One region of the Bradyrhizobium sp. CB82 genome, then DNA from elsewhere that is predicted to be linked to it. Evidence: predicted binding sites of a transcription regulator. Region 1 holds the regulator's gene; the other holds the start of a gene.
The links. Region 1 encodes LexA, which represses DNA repair genes until DNA is damaged. Its sites were predicted from a motif close to TGTTCNNNNTGTGTTCNG; they were not measured.

Region 1 (5,029 bases):
GGCTGAGATAGAAGCGGCGGAGACACTGATCGGCTTGGCGCGGGACTCGATATTAGGGAATGAGCAGCCAGGCATAGCGGTTGAAGTTCGCTCGCCCACCGAGCCGCTGTTTTGCGCTGCCCTGATTTATCAGATGAACGGGACAAGACACTAACACTGAGCCGCTTGAACGAAACGGCCGCGGCACGGGGGACTTGGAGGCCGGGGGGTCCTGCGCGTCTTGGATCTGGAATGCCGTCTTGACGAGTGACTCTCCGCCGGAGTCTGATCGGCGGCATGCGGCGGGATCAGCACATCATCGGCGAGCTCAGGCGGTTCGAACGGCTCTGCTGGCGGACGAGAGCGCCATGCCTGAGGAGAAGGCGGGGCTACGGTCGCTCGCGGTCAACTACCGCGACGCAGCGCAAGCGATCGAGCGGGAACGGCTGTTCCGCGTCCCAGATGCTTCCCAGCGAGATTTCTTGGGAAGCAAGAGTGCATTAAAGCGCTGTATTTCCTAACTAAAATCTCTGCTTGACCGATCTCCGGCTATCACATGGCGGTCGTCGCCGGCGTCGTGTTCTTTGCGGTGCGCGCGCTGCTGGCGCTGATCCCGGGGTTCGCGGTCGGCTATCCGATCAAGAAATGGTCGGCTGCGGCTGCGCTGATGGCTGCCGCGTTTTACCTGCTGCTGTCCGGCGGCGAGGTCGCAACCCAGCGCTCGTTCTTCATGACGGCGGTGGTGCTGATCGCGGTGATGGTCGATCGGCGTGCCATCACCTTCCGCACGCTGGCGGTCGCTGCACTGATCGTGCTCGCGCTCGCCCCGGAAGCCCTCGTGCATCCGAGCTTTCAGATGTCATTCGCGGCAACGCTTGGTCTCGTCGCGCTGGTGCAGATCGGCATGCCGAACCTGTTCGCGTCGCCCGACCACTCCGCCACCGCCCGCATCGCGCTGTGGGGCGGCCGCGAGCTCGTCATGCTGCTGATGGCCTCGCTGATCGCGGGACTTGCGACCACGCCCTACGCCGCCTTCCATTTCCATCGCATCACGCCGTTCGGCGTGCTCGCCAATCTCGCGGCGATGCCGGTGGTCTCTGCGCTGGTGATGCCCGCCGGCCTGTTGGGCTTGATCGCGGCGCCGTTCGGACTCGACGGCGTGTTCTGGTGGTTGATGGGGATCGGCATCGACTGGATGATCGCAGTCGCGCGTTGGGTGGCGGCCTTGCCGGGCGCAGTCGGCCGCGTCGCGGCATTCGGTACCGGACCGTTGATTGCCGCCAGCATCGGCCTCATCGTGATGGGCCTGTTGCGGACGCCGCTGCGCTGGACCGGCGTCATCGTGCTGGCGCTCGCGCTTGGCTGGGCGCTGCATATGCGCCAGCCCGACATCCTGATCGCAGGCGATGGCCACAGCGTCGCGGTGCGCGGCAAGGACGGCCGGCTGCACCTGATCCGGACCGGCAAGGACAATTTCCTCCTCAAGGAGTGGCTTGCCGCCGATGCCGATCCGCGCAGCGCGACCGATACCTCGCTCGCCCACGGCGTCTCATGCGACGAGGCCGGCTGCGTAACGCCGCTCGCCGATGGTCGCCTGGTCGCGCTCTCGCTGCGCGTCGATGCGCTAGCGGATGATTGCGGCCGGGCAGCGCTGGTGGTGACGGTGAAACCGTCCGCGCCAGATTGCGCGGCGATGGTCGTGGATCGCGAGCGTCTGAAGACGCAGGGCGCCCTCGCGCTGTCGCGGAGCGGCGACGGGTTCACGCTGCAAACGGCAAAAGCAAGGGGCGCAAACCGCCCCTGGTCGCCGGCCGGGGCCGGCGATAGCGATTTCGAGCTCAGCCTCGCACCGCGGCCGGCCACGTTACACAGCAAGGACGCTACGCCGTCGGAGGCCGACCTGCAGGCCGAGGATTAAAAGACGCGTCAGCCGATCGGCAGACGTGTCGGGGTCGTCGTGGTCGTGTGCTGCTCGACGGCCGGCTGCTCTGTCTTCTCGCCGAGCGGCTGCGTCACCGGCAATTGCAGAACGGTGGCACGCTGGCCTTCGACGAGTTGCGTCACCAGCACGTAGTTGCCGTCGGGGAATTCGATCGCATCATGATGACGATCAGGAATGTGCGGATCGACCTTGCCGAACTTGCCGACGCGGGAGTTGACGGTGCGCGTCCAGATCCAGCGATTGTCGTAGCGGACGTTGTCGGCGAAGGCGAGCTCGGTGCCGGGCAGGAGGCAGACGGCAACCGAGAGATCACGCTCCGACGCAAATCCACGCGTCGAGGTGCCGCGGAAAGTTGTCGTGACGATCGTCTCGCCGACTTGAGCGGGGCGGGTCGCAACGGCATGTAGGCTGTAGTCACACATCGGAGTGCTCCTCATGCGAGATAGCAGGTCCGCGCCCCCCGGAGGCGCAGGCCTCTATCAGAGTGGAAGCCTTCGAGTGTATCGCGTTTGTGGGCAAATCTGCGGCCCGTCTGCGCGCCGCCCGATCACATTATCTTTCCTGATCTTTCCCGGCGAACGAGGAACAAAGCCTCTCGCTGCGACTCTATCTTGGTTTACACCATTCACACATCCGAGCTTTTATCACTGGCCGGCAGGAGCCGAGTACCCCGTAGGGGGCCACCTCGCCGGCGCGGCAGGTGCGATCGCATTGCTGCAATTGCGGAATGGCGCGCTTGCCGCGTGCTCCGTCTTGCGGACGGCATGGTGGTGCTGCGCTGCGTCGCTCGCGGAAGCCGATCCCGCGATCAAGGCGCTGCCGAGATCACGCTGAAAATCATCTGTCGCATGGCTTTGTCCTCTGCATTGTGCAAAGCGCTTTCGCGCCTGCAGCGCTCGAGGATGTGGCTCTGCGCAGGGTGTGGGGATAATCGGAGGAAGCGAAAATGCTATCCACCCGGAGCGGACAATCCGTCCGCCCCGCGGCGCCGCGCGATGACCGGCAATCTGCCGGACGAGGGCAATCAATACTTCCGGTACAGCCCGATCAGTTTGCCCTGAATCTTCACCCGGTTCGGCGGCAGGATGCGCACCTCATAGGCGGTGTTGGCGGGCTCCAGCGCGATCGACGCACCGCGGCGGCGAAAGCGCTTGAGCGTTGCCTCCTCGTCGTCGATCAGCGCCACCACGATGTCGCCGGTATCGGCGGTCTCGTTGCGCTGGATCAGCGCCATGTCGCCATCCAGGATGCCAGCATCGACCATCGAATCGCCGCGCACTTCGAGCGCGTAGTGCTCGCCCGAGCCGAGCATGTCCGGAGGGACGCTGATGGTGTGGCTACGGGTTTGCAATGCCTCGATCGGCGTACCGGCCGCGATCCGTCCCATCACGGGCACGGCGACCGGACGCTCGCCCTCGTCGGCGGGAGCGCTTGGGCCCCGCACCTTGCCGAGATTGCCCTCGATGACGCTCGGCGTGAAGCCGCGGCGGCCGGCGCCTGCCGCCTGAAGCTCGGGCAGCTTGATGACCTCGATGGCGCGCGCGCGATTGGGCAGACGACGGATGAAGCCGCGCTCTTCGAGCGCGGTGATCAGGCGGTGGATGCCCGACTTCGAGCGCAGATCCAGCGCGTCCTTCATTTCGTCGAAGGAGGGCGGCACGCCGCTTTCCTTGAGGCGCTCACTGATGAACCGCAGAAGCTCGTATTGTTTGCGCGTTAACATCTCGACCAAGTCCCCCGGTTGACGTCGTTCGATTCCGAGACGTCGGATTCAGCAGAAGCCGCTAGATGCTCGAAACAAATCATGAACGGACACTATATGTTCGATATGTGTTCCGCAACCACTTAATTTTGGGTGAACGCAGCGAAGTTCGCGTCATGCGCGAATCAGATCGCCCTTACAAGGGCAGCCGCAACACCTCGCAAGGTGTGCCTGCCTCGGCCTTCGGCGCGAACGGTGCGCGCACGAGAAGTGCTTGTGCGGCAGCAAGATTCGCAAGCAGCGAGGAGTCCTGGTGGTTGACGGGAAGGGCCACCAGCGTGCCGTCCTCGCGCTCCTCGAGCCGGGCGCGCAGATAGTCCTCGCGGACGTCGTTAGGCCCGACGTCGCACCCAAGCACGGCGCGCTCGCGGCGGTGATGGACGCCAGAGCGGCCTGCAAGCGCGCGAATCAATGGCACCATGAACAGGAAGCCGCAGACATAAGACGAGACCGGATTGCCGGGCAGGCCGATCACCCGCATCGCGCCGAGGTGGCCGTGCATCATCGGCTTGCCCGGCCGCATCGCAATCTTCCAGAACGCCATCTCGAAGCCTTCGGCCTGAAGCGCCGGCCTGACCAGATCGTGGTCGCCGACCGAAGCCCCGCCGGTCGTGATCAGGATGTCGGCGCCGCTCTCGCGGCCCCGGCGGATGCCGGCCGTGGTCGCCGCAACGGTATCGGCGGCAATGCCGAGATCGATCGTTTCGGCACCCTCGGCCCGCGCCAGTGCATGCAGGGCGTAGCCGTTGGAAAAGACGATCTGGCCCGCGCCGGGCGTCGAACCCGGCATCACCAGCTCGTCGCCGGTCGCGAGGATCGCGACCTTGGGCCGGCGGCGGACGGCAAGCGCCGGGTGGTTCATGCCGGCCGCCAGCGACAGGTCTCGTTCGGTGAGCCGGGCTCCTGTCCTCAGAAGCACCTCGCCCTCGTGGAAATCGACGCCGGCCGGACGGATGTGCCGACCAACGATCGCGGCCTCCTTGATCGTGACGCGCCTGTCGTCGGCGACCGTGTCTTCCTGGATCACCACCGCATCGGCGCCATCGGGGACCACGCCGCCGGTGAAGATCCGCACTGCTTCACCCGCGCCCACCACGCCGGTGAACGGTCGACCGGCCGCGACCTCGCCGATCACGGTGAGCTCTGCGTCCACCGTCGCCGCATCGGCCGCGCGCACCGCATAGCCGTCCATTGCCGACATCGCCTGCGGCGGCTGCGTGCGCCGCGCCGCCACATCGCGCGCCAGCACGCGATGGTAGGCGGCTTCCAGTGCGACCATCTCCTCCGCCACGGGCTCGACGCCCGCCAGCACTGCCGCGAGCGCATCAGACACCGGCATCAGGGCC
Region 2 (5,029 bases), 880 kb from region 1:
GGTTGAACATGCCGGACCACACCACGGCAATGTGGGCTGGCAGCGAGCGCGTGTAGATGACGGTTGCGACCGCATTGGCGGTATCGTGGAAGCCGTTCACGAACTCGAAGGCGAGCGCAATCAAGAGCGCGACGAACAGCAGGAGGAAGGGTGCGAAAGTCTTGACCTGCGTGCCGGTCGCGTCGACGTCGACCCAGATGCTGTAGGCGACGAAGAGCAGCGCGGCGGCGATGATCCCCATGTAAATGATGCCGGTCAGCGGATGAAAACCGCGGTCGAGGTCGGGGCCTCTCCGCAAGGCCGGCTCGATGGAGCCGGGTAAAGCAAGGTCACTCATTGAAAATACTCCTGTCCCTGTGCCCCGATTTTGCGCGTGGCATGTGACAGGCAGTTGAAATGACGGCGTTTCTCTACTCGTATCTGCTGCGGCGCGACGCGAGCTAAGTCACGCTGCCCGTGCCGATTTTTCCCGGAATCCGGCGGCAATCTTCAGGTCATCGACGAAACGCTGGTATTCCAGCTCCTTGGCCTTGGGGTCCGGCAGCCGCAAGAGATAGGACGGGTGCACCGTCACCAGCGCTTTGCGGCCGTCCGGCAGAGCGATCAGCCGGCCGCGGTTCTTGCCGATCGGGGTGATCTTGCCGAACACGCTTTGCGCGGCGGTCGCGCCCATCGCAACGACGAGGCTGGGCTGGAGGGCCGCCAGTTCCCGTTCATACCATTGCCGGCACGCGCGGATCTCCGGCGTGGTCGGCTTCTGGTGCAGGCGGATTTTTCCGCGCGGCACAAACTTGAAATGCTTCACCGCGTTGGTGACGTAGACCTTCCTGCGATCGACGCCGGCCTCTTGCAGGGCGCGATCGAGCATCTGCCCGGCCGGTCCCACAAAGGGGTGGCCAGCGAGGTCTTCCTTGTCGCCGGGCTGTTCGCCGACCAGCATGATGGTGGCGGACTTCGGGCCTTCGCCGAACACAGTCTGCGTCGCATCCTTGTAGAGAGGGCAGGCGCGGCAATGGGCGGCCTCCTTGCGCAGCGTCTCGAGATCATCGGCGGCGGGTTTGCGTGTCATGGGTGCCTCCGGACGCGGGGTAGTCTGTCCGCCGGTCCAGCGTTCGGCGTCAGTGAGCAGAGGTTCAAGTATCGAGGCTTCGGGGAAGTTCCTCCCGCGCTGTTTGGGCGCTTCCGGTGTGATCGACCGGTCCGCCTGGAAGTGGCGGCGCCAGGTTTCCTCCAATCGGTTTGGTGCTGGCATCTCCGTCTGGCTGATCCCCGCCGTGAACGAGATGACGTGGCCGTTCCAATGGGCGCAGATGTCGGGCGTGAGAATCGACCAGGGCATGTCGGCATAGCGACGCGCGAAGAAAGGTGCCGCGAATTCGACGATGTGATGCTCCGGCACGAACCAGGCGGCGTAATGCGCCTTCTGCTCGCGTCCGATCTCGCGGAAACGGACGACATCGCGCATGCGCTGCACGTCGCGGTGCACGCTGTTTGCCATCGCGGTGGCCAGTGCCACATCGGGATCGGTCATCTCTGCCAATAGGTCGTGATCGGCCTTCAGTCGCCACAGCAGGCGATAGAGCAGTGCAAAGCGTTGGACGTCACGATTGAGGAGCGCGACGCGCGCAAGCTCGATGAAATTAGCCGGCACGTTGAAGGTGCTTTCGATCTCGATCGGCGGCAGGCTCGGCGCTTCTGACAGGCCGGGCGGGATTTGTTCTGTGGTTTGGCCCTGCACGTCCCATATCACATCGACGGGGGCGATGTGATGCAGTGCCAGCGCGCGTGCGGCTTTGCGCCAGCCGTCGAAATCAGTCTCGCTATCGAGGGTGATGAGGTACATGGCACTTGAATCCTATTGATTCCGCTCATGAATCCGGCGGCGCGCCAATTCGGTTGACTCCGGCGGCGCTGTTGGCTTTATATTAGAACATATCATGAACAAATGAGCCAGCCGATCGTTTGTCTTTCTGACGATCCTGGCGACCCTCAGTGAAGGAGCGGCGAGCATGAGCGGCGCACGCGGAAGCGCGCTTGCGGTCTTGCGTGGCCAGATCGAGCGCATCGAGACGTCGGAGGCCGCGCATCATCGCGATCGCGTGGCGCTCGGCCATCCGGAAGTGGATCAGGCTTTGCAGGGCGGCCTTGCACGCGCCGCGATCCACGAGGTGTTTTGCGAGGGACGCCATGGCACGGCCGCGACAGGCTTTATCACGGGACTCGCCGGCCGCGTGACCGCGCGCCGGCCGCTGTTGTGGGTGCGGCAGGATTTTTCGGACGTCGAGGCGGGCGCGCTGTCGATGAACGGGCTTGCCGAGCTCGGCCTCGATCCGCGCCATGTGGTGATGGTACGCGCTGCCGATGTCGAGAGTGCGCTGCGGACGTCAGCTGATGCGCTTGCCTGCGATGCGCTGGGTGCCGTCGTGCTCGAGCTCTGGGGTGAGACGAAACAGTTCGATCTCGTGGCGAGCCGCAAGCTGACGCTTGCAGCCCAGGCTTCCGGCGTGACCGGGCTGCTGTTGCGGATGGCGGCAAACCCTCTGCCGTCGACCGCGGAAACCAGATGGATGTTGCGGGCGGCGCATTCGCCGCCTGGACCTACTTCAAAGCCTGCGGCGCTTTGGAGCGCCTGGGGCGCGCCTTGCTTCGATGCCGAGCTCGTTCGCAATCGCCATGGCCCGGTCGGCCGGTGGATCATGGAGTGGAAATGTGATGAGTGCCTGTTCAGCGAACCGTCGCCGTATCCTCAGCCTGTGGCTGCCGCGCCTGCCCATCGATCGCATCCGGCGGGTTTTCTCAGCGATCGGCGGAGAGCTAGCTAAAGACGAGCCGAGCATCGTCGTCGCAAAGGAGAATAATGCGCTTGTTATTTACGCTCTCGATGAGGCGGCCGGACGCTTCGGCCTGCATATCGGCCAGCCGTTGGCGAACGCCCGCGCCATTTGCCCAGAGTTGAAAGTATTCGACGCCGATGTCGCGGCAGATGCCAAGACGCTCGAGGATATCGCCGACTGGTGCGACCGCTTCACGCCGCTGGTGGCGCTCGATCCGCCGCATGGCCTGTTCCTCGACATCACCGGCTGCGCGCATTTGTTCGGCGGCGAGGCCAACCTGTTGCAGGCGCTCGTCCGTACGCTGGCGCGGCAGGGTTTTGCGGTCAGCGCGGCGATCGCCTCGACCTCAATCTGCGCGCGCACGCTGACGCGGCAGGCCTCCGGCACCATCGTTGCCGATGGCGCTGAGGCGGAAGCGATCAACCGCTTCCCGGTCTCCGCGCTCGGCGCCGATGACGCCATCACCACGGGCCTGCGCCGCGCCGGCTTGAAAACCATCGGCGCTGTCGCTTTGCGCAGCTCCCATGAGATCACGGCGCGCTTCGGTGCGCGCTTCTCGACGCTGCTTGCGCATGCGCTGGGGCAGGGCGATGCGCCAATCAGCCCGCGAAAACCGCTGCCTGACTACATCGTGGAAAAACGCTTCGCCGAGCCGATCGCGACCGACACCATGATCGCGATGACGCTGTCGCGGCTTGCGGATACGCTTGTTACCTCGATGGAGAAGCAAGGCAAGGGTGCGCGGCGGCTGGAGGCGTCCTTCTTCCGCACCGACGGCGTGGTGCGCGCGATCATGGTCGAAACGGGACGTCCGGTGACGCGAAGCGCAGTCATCGACCGGCTCTTTCGCGAGCGGCTGGATGCGCTCGCCGATCCCCTCGATCCCGGCTTCGGCTTCGACATGGTGCGGCTGTCGGCGAGCAGGACCGAGACCGTGGTGCAGGAGCAGCGCGATCTCGATGCGCACGTCCACGACAATGACGAACTCACCGCGCTGATCGACCGCATCGCCGCGAGGATCGGCGGCAAGCGCGTCGTCGTGCACCTGCCGCAGGATACGCATATCCCGGAGTGCGCCGTGCTGGCCGTGCCCGCGCAGCATCATCTTGCCGCTGCTGCGCAGGCTGAATGGCCATCGCGCGTTGAGAGCGAGCCGCCGCTGCGTCCGTTGCGGCTGTTCGACAGACCGGAGCCGATCAAGGTGCCGTTCGCGACCGTGCCCGACGGCGCGCCGCATCAATTCACCTGGCGCCGCGCGCTGCATGCGGTGGTGCGGGTGGAAGGGCCCGAGCGCATCGCGATGGAATGGTGGCGGCAGGACGGCAAGCAGCTCACGCGCGATTACTTTCGCGTCGAGGATGCCGAAGGCCTGCGGTTCTGGATCTTTCGCGATGGTCTCTACGACAGCGAGCTCGTGGACGAGGAGGGCAGGTCCGTTCCCGCCAACTGGTATGTGCACGGTCTCTTCGCATGAACACGCCAGCCTATGCCGAGATCGGCATCACCACCAATTTCTCCTTCCTTCGCGGCGGCTCGGATCCGCGCGCCTATGTGCATCAGGCCAGCATTTTGGGCATTCCCGTGATCGGGATTGCCGATCACAACACGCTTGCCGGCGTCGTGCGTGCTTATAAAGAGCTCGACAATGCCGAGGTGCTGCACAAGCCGAAGCTCCTGATCGGCGCGCGCATCGTTTTCATCGACGGCACGCCCGACATCCTGGTCTATCCACGCGACCGCGCCGCTTACGGCCGGCTCTGCCAGCTTCTCACCAGGGGCAAGCGCGGCGATGACATCACGCGGATCGAGAAGGGCGAGTGCCATCTCAGCTTCGCCGATCTCCTGGAATTTACCGAAGGCCAGCTCCTGGTCCTGACGCTGCCGCATCGCTTTGATACAGCGAAGGCGCTGGACGTGCTTGCCGGGCTGAAGGCGAGCTCTGCCTATGGCGTGTGGCTGGCGGCGAGCCTGCTCTACCGCGGCGACGGTCGGCGCCGTCTCGCGCGGCTCGATGATCTCGCAGCGAAGGCGAAAGTGCCGCTGCTCGCGACCAACGAAGTGCTCTATCACCATCCCGCGCGTCGCCCCTTGCAGGACGTGCTGACCTGTATCCGGGAAAAGACCACGATCGAGGTGGTCGGGAAGAAGCTGGAGGCCAACGCCGAGCGGTTTCTGAAAACGCCCAGAGAAATGGC

Region 2: the regulator LexA is predicted to act here: its motif matches at 1,927-1,944, upstream of QA640_RS29415 (DNA repair protein).

The regions. Positions count from the first base shown of each region.
Region 1 covers NZ_CP121650.1:5,145,055-5,150,083, reverse strand. Annotated here, with positions in the region: gene QA640_RS25085 (hypothetical protein) at 1-154, shown strand, start outside; gene QA640_RS25080 (hypothetical protein) at 348-500, shown strand; partial or broken gene QA640_RS25075 (ComEC/Rec2 family competence protein) at 521-1,897, shown strand; gene QA640_RS25070 (hypothetical protein) at 1,906-2,343, opposite strand; gene lexA (transcriptional repressor LexA) at 2,946-3,644, opposite strand; gene glp (gephyrin-like molybdotransferase Glp) at 3,820-5,029, opposite strand, start outside.
Region 2 covers NZ_CP121650.1:6,029,530-6,034,558, reverse strand. Annotated here, with positions in the region: gene QA640_RS29425 (inorganic phosphate transporter) at 1-337, opposite strand, end outside; gene QA640_RS29420 (UdgX family uracil-DNA binding protein) at 446-1,843, opposite strand; gene QA640_RS29415 (DNA repair protein) at 2,010-2,822, shown strand; gene QA640_RS29410 (DNA polymerase Y family protein) at 2,713-4,308, shown strand; gene QA640_RS29405 (error-prone DNA polymerase) at 4,305-5,029, shown strand, end outside.